3 regions of the Streptococcus suivaginalis genome follow, and region 1 is predicted to be linked to each of the others. Evidence: predicted binding sites of a transcription regulator. Region 1 holds the regulator's gene; each other region holds the start of a gene.
The links. The regulator NrdR, encoded in region 1, represses ribonucleotide reductase genes. The targets are predictions, from matches to a motif close to ACACNATATATNGTGT.

Region 1 (4,345 bases):
CCAACAAGCTGTTCGTGATGTCGTAACCCTAGCTGTTCAGGCAGGTGTGCCTGTCCCAACCTTCTCTGCAGCGATTACCTACTTTGATAGCTACCGTGCAGAAAACTTACCAGCTAACTTGATCCAAGCACAACGTGACTACTTCGGTGCTCACACATATAACCGTAAAGACAAAGAAGGTGTCTTCCACTACGATTGGTATAGCGAATCGAAATAAACAGAATGGGCGTGCAAGCGCCCTTCTTTCTAATTTGCCGCTGCCAATCCCGACTGATAGAGAGAACGATGAAAGAGAATATGGCAAAGAAAATTTTGATTGCAGGTCGTGAGCGCAATCTATCCCACTTTGTTTCCATGGAATTGCAGAAACAAGATTATTTGGTGGATTACGCTTCGACAGGGAAGGAGGCCTTGCAGCTGGCCCATGAAACTGATTTTGATTTGATTTTGATGAGTTTTCAGTTGGCAGACATGGGGAGCCGGGAACTTTCCTTGGAACTCTTGCGGTCAAAACCTGCCTCTGTCATCATCGTTGCAGTCGATAGTTCAGAAGTCGCTCAGCATGGACAGGATATTTTGACCTACGCAGTTTCTTATGTTGTCAAACCCTTTGTAATCAGCGACTTGGTAGAACAGGTGACAGCAATCTTTAAGGGGCGTGACTTCATTGATGAAAACTGCCGTCAAATCAAGCTACATGCTGCCTATCGTGACTTGAAGATCGACTTTCAAAATCGGACAGTCACACGGGCTGGCGAGCTGGTCAATCTAACCAGAAGAGAATACGACCTTCTGGCAACCCTTATGTATAGTCCAGAGATTCTCAGCCGTGAGCAACTCTTGGAACGGGTTTGGAAATATGACACCGCCGTAGAAACGAATGTGGTAGATGTCTATATCCGATATTTGAGAGGGAAATTGGATGTTCCGGGACAGGACTCCTATATCAAGACCGTTCGTGGTGTTGGCTATGCTATGAGAGAATAAAACCGATAGGCTATGCCTGTCGGTTTTTCGGTGATTCAAGAGTGACTTTTTTTTCACAATGCAGTATAATGAAAAGAATACAACAATTGAAAAGGAAGCCTATGTTTCATCAGTTTAAGGAAAAAATATTTCTCATTTCATTTGCAGCAGCCGTCTTGCTAGCTGTCTTGCATTTCTCGGATATTTTCGGACTTTTTGAGACTGTTTTAGCCAGTATGAACTCCCTCTTAGTGGGTGCCATTATTGCCTTTATCTTAAACGTTCCAATGAAAAAGTTGGAGGGGTTGATTGCTAAGGTCTCTTTTTTGGAAAAATCAAAGCGGAGCTTGGCCATTGTTGGAGTCTTGATAGGCTTTTTGCTGATTGTGACAGGTTTGGTCTTGATTGTCTTGCCGACCCTTGTGACGACTGTGTCTCAGTTGGTAACGGTGAGTACAACCGCTATTCCAAAGTCGGTCAACAGCTTGATTGCCTTTTTAGAAAGTTATAATCTTTTGTCAGGGACCATCGGTGAACAAATCAATGATTTTCTATCACAACTGAAAAATCTATCAGCTGTGTCACAATTTGTCACGCCAGTTTTATCCGGTCTAGTCAATAATGTTTCTGGTATTTTCTCCAATACCATGACCCTGGTGATGGCCTTCTTCTTTACCTTGGCGATTCTGGGGAGCAAGGAGCATTTGCAGTCTATGACGACTAAGTTCCTCTATGCTATTATGCCGGAGAAATGGGTGAAGATTATCAGCTACATTGGTGAGGTGATCATCGATACCTATGATAAGTTCTTGATGAGTCAGATTGTGGAGGCAGTCATTATCGGGACCTTAGTCTTTGTTAGCTATTCCTTGTCAGGGATTCCTTATGCAAGCATGGCAGGGATTTTGGCAGGTGTCCTGTCCTTTGTTCCCTATATCGGACCATTTTCAGCCTGTCTCATCAGTGCTCTCTTTGTCGCTGTGCAAAATCCGCTCTTGGCGCTCTGGTCCATCGTTTTATTCCAGATTTTACAGCTGATTGAAGGAAATGTGATTTACCCTCGTGTTGTTGGTCAGTCTGTGGGACTGCCGACCCTCTTTACGCTTGCGGCTGCCCTGATTGGTGGAAACTTGTTTGGTCTGTTGGGGATGGTCTTCTTTACTCCGATCTTTGCGGTTATCTATCGTTTGGTAAAAGAGTGGGTGTACTACCGTTTGGAAAAGAAAAAGATTCAAATAATCAACTAAAAGCGCTGGCCCTTGGCCAGCCTCTTTTTATCTAGAGAAATCCCATAAAATATGGTACAATGAGATGATAACGTCAGAATGGGAGAAAGTAGATGCGGTGTCCAAAATGTAACAGTATTAAATCTAGCGTTGTAGATAGTCGTCAAGCAGAAGATGGCAACACCATTCGTCGCCGTCGCGAATGTGAATCCTGTGAACATCGCTTCACAACCTACGAACGAATTGAAGAAAAAACCCTTGTGGTTGTAAAAAAAGACGGAACAAGAGAACAGTTTTCACGTGAAAAGATCTTCAACGGAATTATTCGTTCTGCGCAAAAACGTCCTGTATCCAGTCATGAGATTGATGAGGTGGTGAACAGGATCGAGCAGAAGGTTCGTGCCCAAAGTGATACCGAAGTGGAAAGTGATGTCATTGGAAATCTTGTAATGGAAGAATTGGTTGAGTTGGACGAAATCACCTATGTTCGTTTCGCCTCAGTCTATCGTTCTTTCAAAGATGTGGGAGAACTGGAAAATCTCTTGAAACAAATTACCAAAGGACACAAGCAGAAGGGAAATTAGTGCGTGATGAAGCCAAATGACCAGTTTAGCCTACTCAAGCGCCAGGCTTTTCTTGCAGATTATAGTAGCTTAAGCCTTCTTTATCAGCCCATTATGGGGGCGGATGCTTTCTTGGTTTATCATTTTCTCCTAGCAAGTTATGAGCAAGGGCTTAGCAATCAGCCTTTTTCAAGAATTCTCAACCATCTAGACTTGGGGATGAATCGCTTGGAGCAGGCACTGGATGTCTTGACCGCCCTTGATTTGTTGGATGTGTACAACAAACAAGAAGTCTTTCTTTTGGAATTAAAGGCTCCTTTAGCTGAAGTGGCTTTTATGGGCAAACCTCTGTTGAAGCAACTCTTGCGCAAAAAAATTGGGGATTTTGCTATGGCGACAGGTCAGCAAAGTCCTGATAGCTCTTGGCAAAAAGTGTCGAAGAAATTTTCGGATGTCTTTTCAGAAATTGGTCAGGTCAAAGAGCTTGTTCCAGCTCGTAAGGGCTTTGACTGGGATGCTTTCCGAAATCTGATGCGTCGAGATAAATTAGCCTTTCAAGATGAGGCGGAAGACGTCATCGCCCTGACCCATTTGGCCGACAGTCTAGGGCTATCCTGGTTAGAACTCTATCAGCTGGCCAAGGAAACGGCAGTCCAGCACCAGATTTCTCTAGGCAGACTACAAAGCCGACTTCAACAAGGTGGTGAGACAGGACAGTTGAGCCGTCAGGAAGAGGCTATTTTGGCGGAGGCAAAATTAAAATCCAGTCTCGAATTTCTCCGTCTTTTGAAAGCTAGTCGCAAGGCGGGGCTACTTGATGCTGAGCGGTCTTGTCTAGCTAGTCTTGCCAAGGAAGGACACTTGGATGAGGTTATCAACGTGGCAGTTCTATACACCTTCAATAAGATTGACTCCGCCAATCTCAATACCAAGTATTTGGTCAAGTTAGTCAATGAATTTTCCTACAAGGGCATCCATTCGGCAAAGGCAGCGATTCTTTTTTTGAGGGAGAATCAACAAGCTACAAGAACAAGGACACAAGCACGGACAAAAACAAGTCCAACTTCAAATGTTCCAGAATGGAGCAAGCAAGAAGTGAAAACAGAACAAACGATAGAAGGTCAAGCCCAGCTAGCCGACCTCTATCGTCAATTTGAAGAAATGGAAAATAAAGGAGGTGGCCAATGAAATCAGTTCAAGATAATCTAGAACACAAACAGTCTCCGGTTCGTCAGTCCTATGACCAGCTGGTGGCAGAAATCATGCAAGACAAGGATGTGGCGGAGTTTATCCGTCAACATGGACTCAATCAAGATGAGATTGGTCGCTCCATTTCCAAATTTTATGAATTTATCAATGAACGGGACAAGTTTTTCGCCAATGATCAGACTTACATGGCCAAGGGCTACCAACCAGTTCTGGTCATGAACCAGGGCTATGCAGATGTGTCCTATCTAGAAACGGCTGAGCTGGTTGAACTACGGAAATTAGAAGCCATAAAAAATCGGATTCAGCTGATTAATATGCCGGCTAGTCTGAAAAATGTGACCATTGCAGACTTGGACCGTCAGGATGAAAACCGTGTAGGGA
Region 2 (4,345 bases), 350 kb from region 1:
GCTAGATAATTTGCCTTAATCAACGGATTAATCCGGCCTTCAAAATTTCGATTGCCTGACAACACAGCCGCAACCAATAGATCTTCTTCTTGAATCGCCTCTGCAACTGCGGCAGGCAAATCACCCGAATTTCCGATACAAGTGGTACAGCCATACCCAACCAAGTGAAAACCTAGCTGATCCAAGTAGGTCTGCAAACCAGATTGACGCAAGTACCCTGATACAACTTTGGAACCAGGTGCAAGGGATGTTTTAATTGATTTCGAGACAGATAGCCCCTTCTCCACAGCATTTTTGGCCAAAAGGCCTGCTGCAATCAGAACCGATGGATTGGAAGTATTGGTACAGGAGGTGATGGCAGCAAGTGCGACATGTCCTGTTGCCAGTTCCTCTTTTTGACCATCCATTTCAATCGTTACCCGTTTCAAATTTTCCTCTTGATCCAAGCCAAATCCTTGGACTCCGACCGGATTGGTTAAACTCGCCCGAAAAGCTGATGCTGCTTCTGACAGTTCAATCAAATCCTGCGGACGTTTTGGACCAGCTATTGACGGCCGTAATTGAGATAAGTCTAGTTCGATGATTTCAGTATAGGTTGGATGCATTTCATCCTGATAAAATAAGGAGTTTGCTCGAGTATAGGTCTCTGTTCGCTCGATTTGCTCCTGGCTTCGATTGGTCAAGGCCATATAAGCCAAGCTTTCTTCATCAATCGGGAAATAGCCACAGGTCGCTCCATATTCAGGAGCCATGTTCGCTACTGTCGCACGGTCTGCCAAACTAAGCTGGGCCAAACCAGGACCAAAAAACTCCACAAACTTGCCGACAACATTGGCTTGACGTAATAATTGGGTCACCTTCAAAGCTAAATCCGTAGCCGTTGCCAGTTTCGGCATTTTTCCAGTTAATTTCACACCAACTACTTGCGGCACTGAAAAATAGGAGGGTTCGCCCAACATGGCTGCCTCTGCTTCAATCCCACCAACCCCCCAGCCAAGAACCCCAATACCATTAATCATAGTAGTGTGACTATCTGTTCCAAACATAGAATCTGGATAGAGCAGCCCATCTTTTTCGATGATCACTTCACTCAAAAACTCTAGATTCACTTGATGAATAATGCCCGTTGCAGGAGGGACTGCCCTAAAAGATTGAAAGGACCCTTCAGCCCACTTCAAGAATTGATAGCGTTCATTGTTTCTTTCAAATTCTAATTCCATATTCTGCTGAAAAGCAGACTCCGTCCCAAAAACATCTACCTGAATGCTGTGGTCAATGACCAGATCAACTGGGATTTCAGGATTGATTTGCTCTGCACTTCCTCCGCCTTTGACCACGGCATCCCGCATGGCAGCAAGATCCACCAGCACAGGAACTCCTGTAAAATCCTGCAAGATAACTCGACTTGGTTTGAAGGGGACTTCACCAGTTGGATGCTCCGCTTTATAGGAAACCAAATTTTCTACGTGATATTTTGTAACATCCACATCATCTAACTGTCGAATCAAACTTTCTAAAAGAATACGGATAGAATAAGGCAATTCTCGAATATCTCTTCCCTTAACTTGACAAATCTTTGCAATATCAAAATAAGAAAAGTTCTTTCCATTTAGGACAATTGTTGATAAAAAGTCGTTTTTCATAGCCTACTCCTTTCAGTTTTGTATATTATACTAAATCAGCTCAACCTTGCAACCCTTTTCATCACTTCATATGTTATGTTTTGTGACATTCCCTTTTTTTTCATACTCTAAAAGATAGATAGGCTTGATTTTGACCATTTTCCCCTTTGCAGAGCGTTTTCTTCCTTGTTTTACACAATATCTTGTATAAGAAAATGTTCACGAGCACAATATTTAGTAATACATTCAAGCTTAGACCTTGACTTTAACCACAAAATCTTGTATCCTAGACTGGTAACAAAATTGGGATTTTTTATTTCCCCAAGAACAAAGGAGAACGTGAATGGTCACTATCTATTCAAAAAATGATTGTGTACAATGCAAAATGAGCAAGAAATTTCTTGACCAACACAATGTAGCCTATACTGAAATCAACCTAGATGAGCAACCAGAATACATCGAACATGTGAAAAGCCTTGGTTTTTCATCTGCTCCTGTCATCGAAACAGAAACAGAAAGTTTTTCAGGTTTCCAACCTACAAAATTAAAAGCATTGGTCTAAGCCTATGTTTATTGGAAGAGGCTAGTTAGCCCTACTTCCTTTTTCATTTTTATAGAAAAGAGATTGTATATGAGTTTGAAAGAATTAGGCGATGTGTCCTACTTCCGTTTGAATAACGAAATCAACCGTCCTGTCAATGGGCAAATCCCTCTCCATAAGGACCAGGAAGCCTTGACTGCTTTCTTCAAGGAAAACGTCATTCCAAATACCAAGCAATTTGATTCTATCTTGGACAAGATTGCCTTCTTATTAGAAGAAAACTATCTTGAGAAAGAATTCTTGGACCAATACAGTCCAGAATTTATCATCAAAATTAATCAATTCTTGAAAGACCAAAATTTCCGCTTCAAGTCTTTCATGGCAGCTTACAAGTTCTACAATCAATATGCCCTTAAAACAAACGACGGTGCCTACTATTTGGAGAGCATGGAAGACCGTGTTCTCTTCAACGCCTTGTATTTTGCAGAAGGAAATGAAGAGTTGGCCTTGAACTTGGCTAACGAAATGATCCATTTGCGTTACCAACCAGCTACTCCTTCTTTCCTCAACGCAGGTCGTGCCCGTCGCGGTGAGTTGGTATCGTGTTTCCTCATCCAAGTCACAGACGATATGAACTCGATCGGACGTTCCATCAACTCTGCTCTGCAATTGTCCCGTATCGGTGGTGGTGTTGGTATTTCCCTCAGCAACTTGCGTGAGGCAGGCGCCCCAATCAAGGGCTACGAGGGAGCAGCTTCTGGGGTTGTTCCTGTTATGAAACTCTTCGAAGACAGCTTCTCCTACTCTAACCAACTTGGACAACGCCAAGGGGCTGGGGTAGTTTACCTAGATGTTTTCCACCCAGACATTATCGCCTTCCTTTCAACTAAGAAGGAAAATGCCGATGAGAAAGTGCGCGTGAAGACCTTGTCGTTGGGGATCACTGTTCCTGATAAGTTCTATGAGTTGGCACGTAAAAATGAAGATATGTACCTCTTCAGCCCATACTCTGTTGAATTGGAATACGGTGTGCCTTACAGCTACCTTGATATTACTGAAAAATACGACGAGTTGGTAGCAAACCCACGCATTCGTAAGACAAAAATCAAGGCACGCGACTTGGAAACAGAAATTTCCAAACTCCAACAAGAGTCTGGCTATCCTTACGTTATCAACATCGATACAGCTAACCGTAGCAATCCTGTTGACGGCAAGATTATCATGTCCAACCTCTGTTCAGAAATTCTACAAGTCCAAACACCAAGTGTTATCAATGACAAGCAAGAATTTTTAACAATGGGTACAGATGTGTCATGTAACCTTGGTTCAACCAATATTGTCAACCTCATGAAGTCACCTGACTTTGGACTATCCGTCCGTACCATGACACGCGCTCTTACTTACGTTACTGACCATTCGCACATTTCTGCAGTGCCGTCTATCGAGGCTGGAAATGAGCGTGCGCATTCGATCGGTCTTGGTGCCATGGGACTTCACTCATACTTGGCACAAAACTTGATCGACTATGGATCAAAAACGGCTGTGGAATTTACCAATATCTACTTCATGCTCCTCAACTACTGGACCTTAGTAGAATCAAATAACATTGCTCGCGAACGCAAGGCAACCTTCCACAACTATGATAAATCAAAATACGCTGACGGCACTTATTTCGATAAGTATGTGACTGGGGACTACCAACCGCAATCTGACCGTGTCAAAGAACTCTTTGAAGGTATTTTCATTCCAAGCGGACAAGATTGGGCTGACCTCCGTGAGAAAGTCATGGCAGATGGTCTTTACCACCAAAACCGTTTAGCTGTTGCGCCAAACGGATCAATCAGCTACATCAACGACGTTTCTGCTTCAATTCACCCAATCACACAACGGATTGAGGAACGCCAAGAGAAGAAAATCGGAAAAATCTACTATCCAGCTTCAGGTTTGGCAACTGAGACCATTCCATTCTACAAATCTGCCTACGATATGGATATGCGTAAGGTCATTGATGTCTACGCTGCTGCAACAGAACACGTCGACCAAGGTTTGTCACTCACTCTTTTCCTTCGCAGCGAACTTCCAAAAGAACTCTATGAATGGAAAAAAGAGAACAAACAAACAACGCGTGACCTCTCTATCCTTCGTAACTACGCCTTCAACAAAGGCATCAAGTCAATCTACT
Region 3 (4,345 bases), 450 kb from region 1:
GGATTTCCTAAATAACCACAGGTCCGCTTGACCACGTCAACTGTTTTAGGGTCGCTATTGCCACAGTTTGGGCACTTGAAACCACGCTCTGTCGGCTCAAAGTCCCCCTCAAAATCACAGGCGTAACAATGATCAATCGGAGTATTGGTGCCCAAATAGCCCACACGGTCATAGGCATAGTCCCAAACAGCCTCCAAGGCCTTGGGATTTTGTTGCAAGACAGGGTACTCACAGTAGTGGATAAAGCCACCGCTGGCACCTGCCTCTACATAGACCTTTTCAAAGTCCAGTTTTTCAAAGGGAGTCGGATTTTTCCGAACATCGTAGTGGAAGGAGTTGGTGTAATACTGCTTGTCGGTGATGTTTTCAACCAGACCAAACTTCTCCGTATCCAACTGGCAGAAACGATCCGTCAGGCTCTCAGACGGGGTCGAATAAACAGAGAAATGATAGCCGTATTGGTCCGACCAAGCCTCTGTCAATTCCTTCATCCGCTTGATAATGGCAATCGTAAAGTCCTTGGCTTCTGGATTAGCCTCCCACTGACCACCGTAGAAAACTGCCGCCACTTCATAAAGTCCGATATAGCCCAGCGAAATGGTCGCTCTGCGATTTTTGAAAACCTCATCCACCGCATCGGTCTTGGCCAGTCGCTTGCCGAAAGCCCCATATTGATACAAAATCGGTGCATTGGCAGGTGTCGCCTCTTTTACTCGTTCCACACGATAAGCCAAGGCATCCTGGGCAATGGCCATGCGTTCTGCAAAGATTTCCCAGAACTTATCCATAGCTCCTGCAGACTCCATAGCAATCCGTGGCAGATTGACGGTCACGACACCTAGGTTCATACGACCAGATGTCACATCTTGGCCATTTTCATCCTTCCAACCTTGAAGAAAAGAACGGCACCCCATTGGTACCTTGAAGGAGCCGGTCAGCTCGATAATCTTGTCATAAGACAGCATATCTGGATACATCCGCTTGGTTGCACACTCCACTGCCAGCTGCTTAATATCATAGTTTGGCGAATCAGGCTCCAAGTTCAAGCCCCGCTTGACTGTGAAAATCAGCTTTGGAAAAATAGCTGTACGACCTTCCCGACCCAGACCCTTGATACGAATATTGAGAATGGCCTTTTGAATTTCCCGTTCAAACCAGGAAGTTCCGAGGCCAAAACCAAGCGAAGTAAACGGCGTTTGCCCATTGGACGTAAAGAGGGTGTTAATCTCATACTCCAAAGACTGCATGGCATCGTAGATATCCTTTTGAGTCTTGGCACGGGCATAATCTTCCTGCTTGTCTGGCAAAACCCAGTCTGTTGCTTCCTTCAAATGTTTCTGGTAATTGAGTTCCGCATAGGGAGCTAGCACCTCATCGATGCGGTCAGCTGAGCAACCTCCGTACTGACTAGAGGATACATTGGCGATAATCTGCGAAATCTGTGCCGTAGCCGTCTGAATCGACTTGGGACTCTCCACATCCGCATTCCCAATCTTAAAGCCCTGAGCCAACATCCCCTTGAAATCAATCAAGCAACAGTTGGTCATGGGAGTGTAAGGACTGTAATCCAAGTCATGATAATGAATATCACCTTTTTGGTGAGCATTGGCCACATGGGCAGGCAAGAGTTTGAGGCCAATGGATTTTCCAACAATCCCTGCTGTCAAATCCCGCTGGGTATTGAACACATCCGCATCTTTATTGGCATTTTCATTGACCAAGGCCTGATCCTTGCTCAGCAACTTGTGAATTTCAAAGTTAATATCGGTCGCCTGATGCCGACGGAAATCCCGCTGGGTCCGGTACTGAATATACCGCTCTGCCAACTCATACAAATGAGCCTTGAGCAACTCCTGCTCCACAATGGTTTGGATTTCATAAATTTGGATATCGCCTGTAAAACGGCGTCCAATCTCTTGCAAGCTTGCCTCTAAAACCAGCTGCAAACCAGCCTCTGACACTGGGTGTTCTAACTCCTGATTGGCCCGCGAAAGAGCAGAAAAAATCTTTTGCTCATCAAAAGACACCGTCCGACCATCTCGTTTCAAGACAACCAAATCCAAGGTTTCTAAGTCGTTTTCTCGCACATTCATCTGACTGGCCTCCATTTTTTCACTGGTTATAGTGTAACATTTCACAAACAATTAATCAATATATTGTGGAATTTTTTTTAAAAATGTTCGACATGCACTATATATAGTTTCAAAATGCAAAAAATGACTGCATTTGCAATCATTTTTCAATTATTTTTTTCATATAAACGGAACTGCGTCAAATTCAAATCCAACTCCGAATAAGAGGAGTCCAAGGTAGCCTGAACTTCCTCCAAAACCGGTATATCCTTGTTGACCAAGATATACTTAGCATTGGTCCGGTTCAAATCATAGACAAGGGTTGACTTGCTCAACTCCGTTTCCAAATAAGGTTCAGCGGTGATAACCGTTGCCGATGAAAAGCGCTGGGCATCTAGATACAGAAGGGCACTGTCGTCCCAAGCAAAGATAAGGTCGCTCTGGCTAGTATTTTCCTGAATATACCGCGCCACCTCTTGTCGCTCTTCACGAACATAATCCTGAGTAATGTACTGGTAAACCGGCTGCCCGATGAAAAATCCAACGACTAGAAGGGGCAGATAGAAGGACCAGCCAAGGTAAGAAAAGTCTTCTCTCTCCTCCTCTTTCTTAAGACTCATGGCAATCAAAATGAGGCCATAAGGTACCAAAACCGTCGCCTGACTCCAGTCACCATTGGCATTATAGACGATGAAAACAGTCTGCAAAAGCATGGTCAGTAGGACAAATACGCGAATAAAGGCATTTGAGGCACGATTGGGGAGGAAAAGAGGTTGGAAAATTCCTCTAAAAATACCTGAAACCAGCAAAAAGATAGCCAGATAGAGCGAAGACTGCAACTGGAAGCTAAAGTCAAAGTTAAAGAGGAAGGTCTGTTGGATAGCCAAACCCAAAATCTGTTCAATAAAGGTATAGTAGCCGACAGAGTATAGGACCAAAAGGAAGCCAAAAATAGAAGCTAAGGTTTGATAAATCCCCCTTGCAAGCTGACGGTGACGGGTATTGAAGACCAAAAGGACCAACTGAGACACCACCCAGAGGATAGTGGCCTTGGGATAAATCAAGAAAACCAAGGCTGCATCAATTCCAAATAGGATAAAGCTCTCATCCTTTACAGCCCTTTCGAAATACCGCACCAAGAACCATACCGAGGTCAAGACAAACGGCAAGGCATACAAAGGAGCCGTAATCCCACCTATGTTCAGGGCTCCAATCAACAGGTAGAACCAGCTAAGCAACTGATTCGCAACCTCTCTTGAACGCGCAAAATAGGCTAAAATCTTATGAAGATAAATCCCTGCAATGACCAGACAGAAAAATTGGAGAAGCGCTAAACCGATGCTGGTTTGAAAAAAGCTCCCCAAGTAGGTCAATAGATAAAACAGAATCCCGCTAGTCCCAAAGAAATCACTGTAAGGAACTTGGCCAGCTTGCATGGCTACACCAGCATACAGATTCTGGCTTTGAAGATTAGACGCTAAAAAGGTCAAAAAGGGATTGGCAACACTCAAAAGACTCAACAATAAGCTCCAAAAAAGTGGCAACCAAACTGCGACCTTGTAATCTTTGGGGTTGAAGTCCGTAGGTTCTTCAACAGCACGGCTTGCCCTTTTTCTTCTTTCTGTACGTGACAAATGGCTATCTTCTGAATGAGAAGCAATGAATTCCGTCATAGTTTTCTCCTTGCTATAATCTCAATCATTATATCAAAAAGACTGCTCCTTGTCACTCTTCTCCCTGATTTCCCTTACCAGGGCCAATTGTTCCAACTGGCGAAAGCTATACCATCCCGTCACCTTTGGCTGGGACTCAGTTTGATAGGGTATTCTTGTTTCCATACTTATCTATTCGAAAAAAGGATGACATTCGCCATCCATCTTCTTATTTTTTTTGATCCAAAAGCCATTTTCGAACTTCTGAGATAAAATAGAGAGAACCCGTCACAAACAGTCTGCCTTGCCCCTCTTTGAGCCAGGTTGCTAACCAACCTTGGTAGTCCTCAGCCCAGGCCCCCTGCCACTGCAAATCATCTTTTTTTACAGCCCCATCATATGAAAAACTTGTTAAAACAAGCGTCACATCCGGCAATTCTCTTTCTAAACAAGCTAGCATTTCTTGAAAATCCTTGCGTTTCAAAGCCGAAAAAAGAATCGTCTGAGGCCCATCCTCCTCTTTGATAAAAGCCACTAAACTCTCAATAGCCGACAGATTATGGGCACCATCTAGATAAATTGCGGGTTCTGACACTAACAATTCCAAGCGCCCCATCCAGC

Region 2: a site for NrdR is predicted at 1,816-1,831, ahead of nrdH (glutaredoxin-like protein NrdH). Genes of this name have one in related genera too.
Region 3: a site for NrdR is predicted at 2,188-2,203, ahead of nrdD (anaerobic ribonucleoside-triphosphate reductase). Genes of this name have one in related genera too.

The regions. Positions count from the first base shown of each region.
Region 1 is NZ_CP118733.1:1,593,068-1,597,412, reverse strand. It holds gene gndA (NADP-dependent phosphogluconate dehydrogenase) at 1-217, shown strand, start outside; gene PXH68_RS07315 (response regulator transcription factor) at 298-987, shown strand; gene PXH68_RS07310 (AI-2E family transporter) at 1,089-2,213, shown strand; gene nrdR (transcriptional regulator NrdR) at 2,306-2,776, shown strand; gene PXH68_RS07300 (replication initiation and membrane attachment family protein) at 2,783-3,943, shown strand; gene dnaI (primosomal protein DnaI) at 3,940-4,345, shown strand, end outside.
Region 2 is NZ_CP118733.1:1,241,495-1,245,839, forward strand. It holds gene acnA (aconitate hydratase AcnA) at 1-1,643, opposite strand, end outside; gene nrdH (glutaredoxin-like protein NrdH) at 1,966-2,184, shown strand; gene nrdE (class 1b ribonucleoside-diphosphate reductase subunit alpha) at 2,254-4,345, shown strand, end outside.
Region 3 is NZ_CP118733.1:2,042,740-2,047,084, forward strand. It holds gene nrdD (anaerobic ribonucleoside-triphosphate reductase) at 1-2,093, opposite strand, end outside; gene PXH68_RS09375 (quinol oxidase) at 2,240-3,745, opposite strand; gene PXH68_RS09380 (bifunctional folylpolyglutamate synthase/dihydrofolate synthase) at 3,954-4,345, opposite strand, start outside.